One region of the Streptomyces sp. NPDC059247 genome, then DNA from elsewhere that is predicted to be linked to it. Evidence: riboswitches for the same ligand, from Rfam matches in the RefSeq annotation. Region 1 holds a riboswitch; the other holds the start of a gene.
What was found. A riboswitch is a leader RNA that binds a small molecule or an ion and turns the genes downstream of it on or off. The one in region 1 is predicted to bind cobalamin.
Positions count from the first base shown of each region.

Region 2: another riboswitch for cobalamin. It lies ahead of ACFXGN_RS07385 (cobalamin biosynthesis protein); the one in region 1 lies ahead of ACFXGN_RS11485 (ribonucleoside-diphosphate reductase subunit alpha).

Region 1 is NZ_JBHYZW010000004.1:354,548-361,501, forward strand. It holds gene mctP (monocarboxylate uptake permease MctP) at 1-1,616, shown strand, start outside; gene ACFXGN_RS11480 (GNAT family N-acetyltransferase) at 1,772-2,272, shown strand; cobalamin riboswitch at 2,321-2,458, shown strand; gene ACFXGN_RS11485 (ribonucleoside-diphosphate reductase subunit alpha) at 2,590-4,965, shown strand; gene ACFXGN_RS11490 (ribonucleotide-diphosphate reductase subunit beta) at 4,965-5,981, shown strand; gene ACFXGN_RS11495 (GntR family transcriptional regulator) at 6,051-6,818, opposite strand; gene ACFXGN_RS11500 (GntR family transcriptional regulator) at 6,815-6,954, opposite strand, start outside.
Region 2 is NZ_JBHYZW010000003.1:56,335-63,288, forward strand. It holds gene ACFXGN_RS07360 (VOC family protein) at 1-23, shown strand, start outside; gene ACFXGN_RS07365 (hypothetical protein) at 67-1,464, opposite strand; gene ACFXGN_RS07370 (alpha/beta hydrolase) at 1,579-2,706, opposite strand; gene ACFXGN_RS07375 (anion permease) at 3,080-4,354, shown strand; gene ACFXGN_RS07380 (hypothetical protein) at 4,367-4,588, shown strand; cobalamin riboswitch at 4,713-4,856, shown strand; gene ACFXGN_RS07385 (cobalamin biosynthesis protein) at 4,888-5,850, shown strand; gene ACFXGN_RS07390 (cobyric acid synthase) at 5,847-6,954, shown strand, end outside.

The DNA of each region.
Region 1 (6,954 bases):
ACGGCGTGAACGGCGTCGCGCTCGCCGTCTTCATCTTCTTCTTCGTGGCCGTCACGGTCATGGGCTTCCTCGCCGCGCGCTGGCGCAAGGCCGAGGACGAGAACAGCCTCGACGAATGGGGCCTGGGCGGGCGCTCGTTCGGCACCTGGGTCACCTGGTTCCTGCTGGGCGGCGACCTCTACACCGCGTACACCTTCGTCGCCGTCCCGGCGGCCATCTACGCGGCGGGCGCGGCCGGTTTCTTCGCCGTCCCGTACACGATCCTGGTCTACCCGCTGATCTTCACCTTCCTGCCGCGCCTCTGGTCGGTCTCGCACAAGCACGGGTACGTCACCACCTCGGACTTCGTGCGCGGACGCTTCGGTTCCAAGGGGCTCTCCCTGGCGGTGGCGGTCACCGGCATCCTCGCCACCATGCCGTACATCGCGCTCCAGCTCGTCGGCATCCAGGCCGTCCTGGACGTGATGGGCCTCGGCGGCGGCGAGACCACCCACTGGTTCGTCAAGGACCTGCCGCTGCTCATCGCCTTCGGCGTCCTCGCCGCGTACACCTACTCCTCCGGGCTGCGCGCCCCCGCGCTGATCGCCTTCGTCAAGGACACCCTGATCTACCTCGTCATCGCGGTGGCGATCATCTACATCCCGATCAAGCTGGGCGGCTTCGACGAGATCTTCGCCAGGGCGGGCGAGGCGTACGCGCAGACCAACCCGGCCACCGACAAGCCGCGCGGCACGCTGGTGCCCGGCGAGGCGGGCCAGTGGACGTACGCGACGCTCGCGCTCGGCTCGGCGCTCGCGCTCTTCATGTACCCGCACTCCATCACGGCGACGCTGTCGTCGAAGAGCCGCGAGGTCATCCGCCGCAACACCACCATCCTGCCGCTGTACTCGCTGATGCTGGGCCTGCTCGCGCTGCTCGGCTTCATGGCCATCGCCGCGGGCATCCAGGTGAAGAACGGCCAGCTCGCCATCCCGCAGCTCTTCGAGACGATGTTCCCCGACTGGTTCGCGGGCGTCGCGTTCGCCGCCATCGGCATCGGCGCGCTCGTCCCGGCCGCGATCATGTCCATCGCCGCCGCCAACCTCTTCACCCGCAACATCTACAAGGACTTCATCAGACCGGACGCGACCCCCGCCCAGGAGACCAAGATCTCCAAGCTGGTCTCCCTCCTGGTCAAGGTCGGCGCCCTCGCCTTCGTCCTCACCATGGACAAGACGGTCGCGATCAACTTCCAGCTGCTCGGCGGCATCTGGATCCTGCAGACCTTCCCGGCCCTGGTCGGCGGCCTGTTCACCCGCTGGTTCCACCGCTGGGCCCTGCTCGGGGGCTGGGCCGTCGGCATGGTCTACGGCACGGTCGCCGCGTACGGCGTCGCCAGCCCCACCCAGAAGCACTTCGGCGGCTCCTCCGCGGAGATACCCGGCATCGGCGAGATCGGCTACATCGGCCTCACCGCCTTCGTCCTCAACCTCCTCGTGACCGTGGTCCTCACCTTCGTCCTCAAGGCCCTCAAGGCCCCCGACGGCGTCGACGAGACCTCCCCGGGCGACTACACGGCCGACGCGGGCGACCGCGGCGTCAAGGACCTCCCGCCGGTCGGCGCCGGAGGCCACTGACCGGAAACCATTGACCGGAGGCCATCGACCGGAAGCAACTGACCGGAAGCCATCGACCGGAGGCCACCGACCCGCCGCCGCGCCCGAGGGGCCCGGGACTCCCGCGAGGGAACCCGGGCCCCTCCCCCGTGCCCCCGGGGAGGCACACTGCCTCCATGGACTTCACGATCAGGGCGGTACGGCCCGAGGAACACGCGGAGCTCGGCGACCTCACCGGGCTGACCTATCTGAACGACGGGCTGCTGCTGCACGGCGAGGACGACTTCTATCTGGACGTGCTCCGCGACACCGCCCGGCGGGCCCGCGAGGCCGAGGTCCTCGTCGCCGTCGACGCCGACGGCCGGATCGTCGGCGGAGTGACCTTCGCCCCCGGCGGCACCCCCTGGGCGGACATCGCCGTCGCGGGCGAGGCCGAGTTCCGGATGCTCGTGGTCGCCCCGGACGCCCGGGGCAGGGGCGTCGGCGAGGCCCTCGTCCGGGCCTGCGCCGACCGGGCGCGGGCCCTCCCCGGATGCGTCCGGCTGGTGCTCTCCACGGCCGACCTCATGGTCTCCGCCCACCGGATCTACGAACGGATGGGCTTCGTCCGCACCCCCGAACGGGACTGGGCGCCGGTCTCCGACCACCTCCTGCGCACCTACGCCCTGGAGTTCTGAGGCCACGGCGCGACACAACATGTGGGGGGTGCCGCAAGCGGCGCCCCCCACATGTATGCTCGTGCTCGCTGTCGACGCAGGGGAATCCGGCGCGAATCCGGAACTGTCCCGCAACGGTGTGCTTCGTACGGATACGACGTCCGCACGACGTGAGTCCGAAGACCTGCCGGCAGTGCGCCCGGTCCGTCCGTTCCGGGTGCCACAGACGTCCGGGCCTCGCGGAATGGGCCGGTGGACGCGGCGCCTCCGGCCTGCCCGGAAAGCCGTCCGCCCGCCTTCCCGCCGCGGCCCCGAGCCGAGCGAGGGAGAGCCCCCACGTGACCATCGCGCCCGCCCATCCGGCGTCCGCCGAGGCTTCCGCGATCGAGAGCGACGCCCCCGGGACCGTACTGCTGCGGACCCTGACCGCCCTCACCGCCGACCTCCCCGACACCGACCCCGGCAAGGTCGCCGCCGCCGCGCTCCGCGGTCGCAGCGCCGCCGCGGACGAGGCGGAGCTGCGCGAGCTGGCCACCGAGGCGGCTGCCGGGCTGATCGCCGAGGACCCCGCGTACTCCCGGCTCGCCGCCCGGCTCCTGACGATCACCATCGCCGACGAGGCCGCCTCCCAGGGTTCCGTCGCCTTCTCCGCGTCCGTGGCCGTCGGCCACCGCGAGGGCCTGATCGCCGACCGCACCGCCGACCTCGTCGCCGCCCACGCCGACCGGCTCGACGCGACGATCGACCCGGCGGGCGACGACCGCTTCGGCTACTTCGGCCTGCGGACCCTCTACTCGCGCTACCTGCTGCGCCACCCGATCACCCGCAAGGTGATCGAGACCCCCCAGCACTTCATGCTGCGCGTGGCCTGCGGTCTCGCCGAGGACGACGGCTCCCGCGCCCTCGACGAGGTCGCGGCCCTCTACGGTCTGATGAGCCGCCTCGACTACCTGCCGTCCTCCCCGACGCTCTTCAACTCCGGCACCCGCCACCCGCAGATGTCCTCCTGCTACCTCCTGGACTCCCCCCAGGACGAGCTGGACTCCATCTACGACCGCTACCACCAGGTGGCGCGGCTCTCCAAGCACGCGGGTGGCATCGGCCTCTCGTACTCCCGCATCCGCGCCCGGGGCTCGCTGATCCGCGGCACCAACGGGCACTCCAACGGCATCGTGCCGTTCCTGAAGACCCTCGACGCCTCCGTCGCCGCCGTGAACCAGGGCGGTCGCCGCAAGGGCGCCGCCGCCGTCTACCTGGAGACCTGGCACGCCGACATCGAGGAGTTCCTGGAGCTCCGCGACAACACCGGCGAGGACCAGCGCCGCACCCACAACCTGAACCTGGCGCACTGGATCCCGGACGAGTTCATGCGCCGGGTCAACGCGGACGCCGAGTGGTCGCTGTTCTCCCCGGCGGACGTGCCCGAGCTGGTCGACCTGTGGGGCGAGGAGTTCGACGCCGCCTACCGCAAGGCCGAGGCGGCGGGCCTGGCCCGCAAGACCATGCCCGCCCGTGACCTGTACGGCCGGATGATGCGGACCCTGGCCCAGACCGGCAACGGCTGGATGACCTTCAAGGACGCCTCGAACCGGACGGCCAACCAGACCGCCCTGCCCGGTCACACCGTCCACTCCTCCAACCTCTGCACGGAGATCCTGGAGGTCACCGACGACGGCGAGACCGCCGTCTGCAACCTCGGCTCGGTCAACCTCGGCTCGTTCGTCGCCGACGGCGGCATCGACTGGGAGCGGCTGGACGCCACCGTCCGCACGGCCGTCACCTTCCTCGACCGGGTCGTCGACATCAACTTCTACCCGACCGAGCAGGCGGGCCGCTCCAACGCCCGCTGGCGGCCGGTGGGCCTGGGCGCGATGGGCCTCCAGGACGTCTTCTTCCAGCTGAAGCTGCCGTTCGACTCCCCCGAGGCCCGCGCGCTCTCCACCCGGATCGCCGAGCGGATCATGCTCGCCGCGTACGAGGCGTCCGCCGACCTCGCCGAGCGCAACGGTCCGGTCCCCGCCTGGGAGGCCACCCGTACCGCCCGGGGCGTGCTGCACCCGGACCACTACGACGTGGAGCTGAACTGGCCGGAGCGCTGGACGGCGCTGCGCGCGCGGATCGCCGCCACCGGGATGCGCAACAGCCTCCTCCTCGCCATCGCGCCGACCGCGACCATCGCGTCGATCGCCGGTGTCTACGAGTGCATCGAGCCGCAGGTCTCCAACCTGTTCAAGCGCGAGACGCTGTCCGGCGAGTTCCTCCAGGTCAACTCGTACCTGGTCACCGAGCTGAAGAAGCTCGGCGTGTGGGACGCGCAGACCCGTGAGGCGCTGCGCGACTCCAACGGCTCGATCGCCGACTTCACCTGGGTCCCGGCCGAGGTGCGCGAGCTGTACCGCACCGCCTGGGAGATCCCGCAGCGCGGTCTGATCGACATGGCCGCCGCCCGGACCCCGTTCCTGGACCAGTCGCAGTCGCTGAACCTGTTCCTGGAGACGCCCACCATCGGCAAGCTGTCGTCGATGTACGCGTACGCCTGGAAGCAGGGTCTGAAGACCACGTACTACCTGCGTTCGCGCCCGGCGACCCGGATCGCCCGCGCCGCCCAGGCGTCGGCCGCCGCCCCGGCCACCATCCCCGTCCAGCAGGCCGCCGACCCCGACGCGGTCGCCTGCTCCCTGGAAAACCCCGAGTCCTGCGAGGCCTGCCAGTGATGAGCACCGACGAACAGAAGAACCTCCTCGACCCGGGCTTCGAGCTGACCCTCCGCCCGATGCGCTACCCCGACTTCTACGAGCGCTACCGGGACGCGATCAAGAACACCTGGACCGTCGAGGAGGTCGACCTCCACTCGGACGTCGCCGACCTCGCCAAGCTCACCCCCGGTGAGCAGCACATGATCGGCCGTCTGGTCGCCTTCTTCGCGACCGGCGACTCGATCGTGTCGAACAACCTGGTCCTGACGCTGTACAAGCACATCAACTCCCCCGAGGCGCGGCTCTACCTCTCGCGCCAGCTCTTCGAGGAGGCCGTGCACGTCCAGTTCTACCTGACCCTCCTGGACACGTACCTGCCCGACCCGGCGGACCGCGCGGCGGCCTTCGACGCGGTGGAAGAGATCCCCTCCATCCGCGAGAAGGCTCAGTTCTGCTTCAAGTGGATGGACTCGGTCGAGAAGATCGACCGGCTGGAGACGGCCGCCGACCGCCGCCGCTTCCTGCTGAACCTGATCTGCTTCGCCGCGTGCATCGAGGGCCTGTTCTTCTACGGCGCCTTCGCGTACGTGTACTGGTTCCGGTCCCGCGGTCTGCTGCACGGCCTGGCCACCGGCACCAACTGGGTGTTCCGCGACGAGACGATGCACATGAACTTCGCCTTCGAGGTCGTGGACACCGTCCGCAAGGAGGAGCCGGAGCTCTTCGACGACGCGCTCCAGCAGCAGGTCACGGACATGCTGAGGGAGGCCGTCGAGGCGGAGCTGCAGTTCGGCCGCGACCTGTGCGGCGAGGGCCTGCCCGGCATGAACACCGAGTCGATGCGCGAGTACCTCCAGTGCGTCGCCGACCAGCGCCTCCAGCGCCTGGGCTTCCCCCCGGTCTACGGCTCCGAGAACCCGTTCGCCTTCATGGAACTCCAGGGCGTCCAGGAACTCACCAACTTCTTCGAACGCCGCCCGTCCGCCTACCAGGTCGCGGTCGAGGGCTCGGTGGACCTGGACGAGGACTTCTAGCCCGGTCCTCGAGATACGTGAAAGGGCCCCGCACTCCGAAGAGCGCGGGGCCTTTCGCGTACCGTCGCGTCACTCCGGTGTGAACGCGTACTGCAGTTCGTAGAGGTGCCCAGCTTTGACCATGACGGTGGCCTCGATGGGGCGTTCGTCGTCGCTGTAGACGACACGGAGCGTTCGGAGCACGGGGAGGTCGCTCGGCAGCTTCAAGGCCTGGTACTGATCCTGGGTGGGGACGCGCGCCGATACCCGGTCGACGCTGAGCCGGGGCGGGAAACCCAGACCGGCGAGAAGTGTCGGGGTGCCGCCCTTGATCTTGCGCTTCTCCATGAGAGGCGTGGAGCGGGCGATGTCCAAGGGGTAATAGGACATGACGAGTTCGGCGGGCTCGTCGTCGATCGAGAGCACCTGGCGGCGCAGCAGTGCCGTTCCGCCGTTCTCCAGGCCCAGGACTGCGGAGACGTCGGCGGGCGGCCTCGCCTCGGCCACCTCCAGCAGGGTGCTCTGCGGACGTGCGCCGAGCAGCGCCGCTTCGGTGAGCCATCGGTACGGTTCCCCGGCGGCGACCGGGGCCATGAAGGCGGAAGGGCGTACGGTCCGCTGGCGGTGTTCCCTGACGGTGACCGCCGCCCCGGCGCGGCCGACGACCAGTTGTTCGTCCTTGAGGAGCTGCAGCGCCTTCTGCACGGTGGCGTTGGACGCGTCGAACCGGGCCTTGAGGTGCACGGTGGACGGCAGCTTGGCTCCGGGTGCGAGGTCTCCGCTCATGATCTCGTCGCGCAGGTCGGCGGCGATCCGCTGGTGCAGCGAGCGCCGGTCTTCAATGTCGGGCACGGTCATCCGATCGTGGTCTCGTAGCGGAGTCGCTGCCGGTGCGCGGGCATGGTCATCATGTCGGCCTGGACGGGCCTGTCCCGGCTGTCGTACGTCACTCTCGCCAGGTTGATGACCGGCTCGTCGCGTCCCATGCGCAGCG
Region 2 (6,954 bases), on a different contig from region 1:
ATCTGCCCGGCGCCGCCGAGTAGCGGGGCGCCGGGCGGAGGACGGGACGCGCCGGGCCGGGGCCCGTCACGCTCCCCCGGTGTGGACCTGGAAGGCGGCCCTGCGGACCGCCTTCGCCAGGGCCGGGTCCGGGTGGGCGGCGGCGAGGGCGACCAGGACCTGGACCGTACGGGGGTGACCGACGGCGCGGACCTCGTCGAGCAGCGCCGGGACGGTGCCCTGCACGGCGGAGTCGAGGTGCCGGACGAGCAGCGTGCTCTCGCCGTGGTCCGCGACGGCCGCCGCCGTGTCCACCCAGAGCCAGGTGGCCTCCTCGCGGGTCAGCACCTCCTGGGCGTCGTCGGGGTCGGCGCCCTCGTACTCGGCGAGCCAGAGCAGGGCGTACGGGCGCAGCGACGGCTCGGCGACGGTGGCGCGGACCTCGGCCTCTGCGGGGGCGCCGACGACCCGGAGCGCCTCGAAGGCGAGCCCGCGCAGCAGGGCGTCCTCGCCCCGGGCGACGGTGAGGAGTTCGGTCACCGCGCTGGAGAGGGTGCGGGCGGCGAGCCAGGCGCGGTATTCGGCGCGGGCGGGTCCGGGGGTGAGCCGGGCGCAGCCCCTGAGCATGTCCTCGGCGGACTGCTCGATGTTGCCCGCGGGGCTCTGCGCGGCGACGCAGATCTGCTCCAGCTTGACCCAGACCGCCCAGTTGCCGAGCGGGGTGAGGGTGGCGTGGCGCCCTTCGGTGCCGGGGCCGAGGGTGAGCGCGCCGACGGCCGCGAGGCCTTCGAGGGCCCAGTCGAGGAGGGCGGGGAGCCCGTCGGTGCCGGGGGTGTCCTGGGTCTCGGGGGCGGGTTCCGCGGGCGGGACCTCGCAGCGCTCCTCGCGCAGTTCCTCGACGCGCTGGCCGAGGAGGTCGAGGAGGACGGGGACGTCGACCGGGCCCTGGGAGAGCTGGAGGAGCGTGAGGACCTGCGGGAGGGCCTCGACGACCTCGGCGACGGCGCCGGGGGCGACGTCCTCGGGGGACGGGTGCACCAGGGACCAGGCGTCGAGGAGCGCGACCCAGCCGCGCAGCACGGCGGAGTCGTCGCGGTCCCAGGCGTGGAGGCGCCAGCCGGGGCGGGCGGTGCCGCCGTGGAGTTCGACGAGTCCGGCGAGCCGGGCCCGGTCCCAGCCGGCCCGGATCTGGCCGGGTGTCAGGTCCAGTGCGGCGGCGGCCCGTTCCTGGGCGGGGCCGCTGCCGGGGGCCGCGTCGGCGCCGCGCTCGACGGCGGCCCAGCGGGCGATCCGTACGGCGTCGGCGAGGACGTGCCGGGCCTGGCGGGCGAGTTCCGCGCGGGGCGGAGTGCCCTCGGGCGGCCTCGGCGCCGGCCGGGTGCGCCGGGTCGTCACGGCCCGTCGGGCAGTGGCCAGCGCCCGCGGGCGGACGAGTCGGAGTCTGGAGTTGCGCGCCAATGGTTCATCGGGCTTTCGAGACGTCACGGGGGCAGTCTTCCCGCTGACGGCCCGAAAGCCCAATCGGAATCGGCCACCCCGTCGCGGCGGGCGCGGGCGGAGGGGTCCGGGGCCCGGTCGGCCCCGGCCGTCCGGCCCTTCTCAGAGGAGGGGGGTGAGGAAGCGGCGGAGGCCCTCCTCGTAACGGACGGGGTCGGCGTTCCACAGACAGGCGTGCGGGGCGTGCCGGACGGTCTGGAGGGTGACGAGGTCGGGGCGGCGGGCAGCCAGCTCGACGGAGGGTTCCCAGGGGGCGAGGGTGTCGTCGGGGCCGTGCAGCAGGAGGACGGGGACGCGCAGGGCGCCGGGCGCGGAGGCGGCTTCGAGGAGGTCGCCGTGCGGGCCGGTCCTGCCCTGGGCGGCGCGGACGGCGAGCGGGACCAGCGGTCCGGGGACGTGCCGGGCGGCGGCGAGGTTGCGCAGAGTGGCCTCCCAGTCGAGGACCGGGGAGTCGAGGACGAGTCCGGCGATCCGGTCGCGGACGCCGGATTCGGCGGCGGCGCGCAGGGCCATCGTGGCGCCGGTCCCCCAGCCGTGCAGGACGACCTTGGTGGCGCCCCGGCGGAGGGCGTAGCGGAGGGCGGCGTCGACGTCGCGCCATTCGGAGGCGCCGAGGTGGGCGAGGCCGTCGGGGGAGGGCGGCGCGCCCTCGTCGCCCCGGTAGGCGGGGATCAGGACGGGGACCTTGCTCCGGTGGAAGAAGGGGAGGACGTTCAGCGGGTGTTCCCGGGTGGTGCCGAGGCCGTGCAGGGCGATGACCCAGGTGGTGCGGGGGGCGGCGGCCAGCCAGGCGGGCAGGGGGCCGAGTTCGCCGGGGATCTCGGTGTCCTCGTGGGGGATGCCGAGGGCGGAGGCCGGGGTGCCCCGGTGGAGCTGGGGGGTGAGGCGGACGCGGACTCCGGGGGCGACGACGCCCAGCTCGACCCGTTCCAGGCGCCGGACGACGGTGTCGGCGGTGTGCGGGACATGGTCGAGGACGGGGCCGACGACGGCGTGCAGGCCGTGGCCCTCGATGCCGTAGGTGCCGGGGCGCAGTGAGGCGAGGTCGCGGGTGAGGGTGATCTGTCCGGGACCGGTGGCGTGCACGGTCAGCCGGGGTTCCCCGGGCAGGGGACGTCCGGACGGTGCCTTGAGGACGGCATCGCTGGCGTACCGGCCGGCCGCGACCGCGACCGCGCCGACACCGAGCAGGGTGGTGACGGCCGCTGCCGTCGCTGTAGCCGGGCGCACGTTCCCAGTCTCGGCAGGGTGGCGGCGGGCTGCCACCGGACGGGGCCGACCGGGGGTCCGGGGAGCGGTCCCGGGGTCCCCCGGGGGAGTGACATGGGTCTCCTCAGGGGGGTCCCCCGGTCGGATGATCCGGTCCGGGGAGCGGAACCGGGTGGCGGGGGTGGAACCGGGACAGGTCGTACGTGCCCGGTGTCGTCCGGGATTACCCGGGGTTGCGGGGTGACCGCATCGTGGACAGCGGGTGCTCCGGAGCCATAAACGGAATCTGTTGACACCGGATAGAGACACCGTCGCGCCCTACCCAGTTCACCTTCCGTTCACCCAGGTTGCTTACGTTCGGCTGGCCACTGACGTCAAACGATTGCCTGGGTAAATGGAACACATCACGCTGCTGCTCGCCATTGTGGTCGTGACAGCTCTCGTGTTCGATTTCACGAACGGTTTCCACGACACCGCGAACGCGATGGCCACGACCATCTCGACCGGTGCGCTCAAGCCCAAGACGGCGGTGGCCATGTCCGCCGTGCTCAACCTCGTCGGCGCGTTCCTGTCCGTGGAGGTCGCCAAGACGATCTCCGGCGGGATCATCAACGAAGAGGGCATCCGAACAGAGGTGATCTTCGCCGCGCTGGTCGGCGCGATCCTGTGGAACCTGCTGACCTGGCTCCTGGGCCTGCCGTCCAGCTCCTCCCACGCCCTCTTCGGCGGCCTCATCGGCGCCGCGGTCATGTCGGCCGGCTGGTCGGCCGTGAACGGCCCGACGATCATCACCAAGGTGCTGATCCCGGCCATCGCCGCCCCGCTCGTCGCCGGTCTCGCCGCGATGCTGGCGACCCGCCTGACGTACAAGATCGGCGCGAAGACCGAGCAGAAGCACACCGCCAAGGGCTACCGGGTCGGCCAGATCGCCTCCGCCGGTCTCGTCTCGCTGGCCCACGGCACCAACGACGCCCAGAAGACGATGGGCATCATCACCCTGGCGCTGGTCACCCAGGGCGTCGTCGCCCCCGGTGCCAACCCGCCCTTCTGGGTCATCGTCTCCGCCGGTGTCGCGATCGCCCTCGGCACCTACCTCGGCGGCTGGCGCATCATCCGCACCATGGGCAAGGGCCTCACCGACCTCCAGCCGCAGCAGGGCTTCACCGCCCAGACCAGCGCCGCGACGGTCATCCTGGCCTCCTCGCACCTCGGCTTCTCCCTCTCCACCACCCAGTCCTGCTCGGGTGCCGTGATGGGTGCCGGTCTCGGCCGCAAGGGCGGTGTCGTCCGCTGGTCGACCGCGACCCGGATGTTCGTCGCCTGGGGCCTGACCCTGCCCGCCGCGGGTCTGGTCGGCGCCGGTGCCGAGTTCCTCACCAAGCAGGGCCCCTGGGGCATCGCCGCCACCGCGGCCGTCCTGGTCGGCGGCTCGGCCTACATCTGGGTGCTGTCCCGCCGCAAGCCGGTCGACCACCACAACGTCAACGAGGTCGAGTCCGACGCCCCGGCGGAGCCCGCGGGCGTGGTGACCACCGCGATGGCCGCCGTCACCCCGCCGCCGCCGGCCGGCTCCTTCGCCGCCGTCACGGACGCGGACCTGAAGACGACCATCCCGGCCCCGGCCCCCATCGACCCGTCCGCTCCCCCGGCCTCCGCCGCAGCGGTGTAAGGAACGAACGACATGAAGATCGACTGGGCGGCCCTCGGCTCCGTGTTCGGAGTCAGCCTCGTGGCCACGCTCGCCCTCGTGGGCCTCTTCACCCTCGGCATCGTCGGCCTCTCCAAGCAGGAGCAGGCCGCCGCCCGGGGCGGCTCCGCCGTCCTGGCCCGCACCGGCGCCTACGCCTGCTTCGCCCTGTGCGTGGCGGCCGTGTCGTACGGCATCTACCTGATCGTCGCCTGACGGTCCACGCCCCCCGGAGGCCGGGTGGCCGCACCTCGTGTGCGGCCACCCGGCCTCCGCGCGTCCGGGCCGTGTCTGTGGTGCTCCGCACAGTGACCCGTCGCAGGTCAAGGTGAGTTGACGGCTGTTCTCGGGGCGTGGTGGACTGCCGGGGCCAAGACGGCGGCAGAAGAGGAAGTCCGGTGCGAATCCGGCGCGGTCCCGCCACTGTGACCGGATCCGAGGGGTCCGGGAGCCAGGAACTCTCGCCGCCGGTGACGTCGATCCAGGGCGCGGACCCTGAGTGAGGACGGAGCGCCATGCCCGGCCGCCCCAGTACCACCGGTGTGTTCGCGTGCGGCGCCGCCGCCGGTCTCGCCGTGGACCTGCTCGTCGGCGACCCCCGGAGGGGCCATCCCGTCGCCGCGTTCGGCCGGGCCGCCGCCGCCGTCGAGGACCGCCTCCACCACGACCACCGGGGCTGGGGCACCCTGCACACCGCCGTCTGCGCCGGGACCGCCGCGGCCCTGGGCGCCCTCGCCGCGCGGACCGTGCGGAACCGGCCGTCCGCCGCCGTCGCCCTCACCGCCGTCTCCGTCTGGGCCGTGGTCGGCGGGACGACCCTGGGCCGGGAGGCCCGCGCGATCGGCGGGGCGCTGGCCGCCGGGGACCTGGAGGTGGCCCGGGAGCGGCTGCCGCACCTGTGCGGGCGCGACCCGCAGTCCCTGGACGGGCCCGCGATGGCCCGCGCCGTCGTCGAGTCCGTCGCCGAGAACACCTCCGACGCCGTGGTCGGCGCCCTGTTCTGGGGCGCGGTCGCGGGCGTGCCGGGGCTGCTCGGCTTCCGTGCCGTCAACACCCTGGACGCGATGGTCGGCCACAAGTCCGCGCGGCACCGCCGCTTCGGCTGGGCCTCGGCCCGGCTCGACGACCTCGCGGGCTGGCCCGGCGCCCGGCTGACGGCCGTCCTCGCCACCGTCGCGGGCGGGGACCCGCGCGGGTCCGTACGGGCCTGGCGGGCGGACGCGGCGCGCCACCCCAGCCCCAACGCGGGCCCCGTCGAGGCGTCCTTCGCGGGCGCGCTCGGCGTACGGCTCGGCGGCACCCTCGCGTACGGCGGCCGGGTCGAGCACCGGCCGGTGCTCAACGCGACGGGCCGGGCCGTCGAGGTGCCCGACATCGAACGGGCGGTCCGGCTGTCCCGCCGGGTCACCGCGCTCACCCTGGCCGTCTGCGTGGGCGGCCGGATACTGACCGACACCGTGAAGCGGAGGACGAAGTGAGGGGTGGGGGGCTGCTGGTCGCCGGTACGACGTCCGACGCCGGGAAGAGCGTCGTGACGGCCGGGATCTGCCGCTGGCTGGTCCGCGAGGGCCTGAAGGTGGCGCCGTTCAAGGGACAGAACATGTCCCTGAACTCCTTCGTGACCCGCGAGGGCGCCGAGATAGGCCGGGCCCAGGCCATGCAGGCGCAGGCCGCCCGGGTGGAGCCGACGGCGCTGATGAACCCGGTGCTCCTCAAGCCGGGCGGCGACCGCTCCAGCCAGGTCGTCCTGATGGGCCGGCCGGTGGGCGAGATGAGCGCCCGGGGCTACCACGGCGGACGGCAGAAGGAGCTGTTCGAGCCGGTGATGGCCTGCCTGGAGGAGCTGCGGAGCACCTACGACGCGGTGATCTGCGAGGGCGCGGGCAGCCCCGCCGAGATCAATCTGCGGCGCACCGACATCGTCAACATGGGGGTCGCGCGGGCCGCGCGGCTGCCCGTCGTGGTGGTCGGCGACATCGACCGGGGCGGGGTCTTCGCCCAGTTCTTCGGCACGACGGCGCTGCTGGCCCCCGAGGACCAGGAACTGGTCGCCGGATACCTGGTGAACAAGTTCCGGGGCGATGTGAGCCTCCTCGAACCGGGCCTCGACATGCTGCACGGGCTGACCGGCCGCCGCACCTTCGGCGTCCTGCCGTACGCGCACGGCCTCGGCATCGACGAGGAGGACGGGCTGCGCGTCTCGCTGCGCGGCACGGTCCGCGAGTCGGTCGTCGCCCCGCCGGTCGGCGCGGACGTGCTGCGGGTCGCGGTCTGCGCCGTACCGCTGATGTCCAACTTCACGGACGTGGACGCGCTGGCGGCCGAGCCGGGCGTCGTCGTCCGGTTCGTCGACCGGCCCGAGGAACTCGTCGACGCGGACCTCGTCGTCGTGCCCGGCACCCGGGGCACGGTCCGGGCGCTGGCCTGGCTGCGCGAGCGGGGACTCGCCGACGCCCTGGTCCGGCGCGCGGCCGAGGGCCGTCCGGTGCTGGGGATCTGCGGCGGCTTCCAGGTCCTCGGCGAGCACATCGACGACGAGGTCGAGTCGAGGGCGGGGGCCGTCGCCGGGCTCGGGCTGCTGC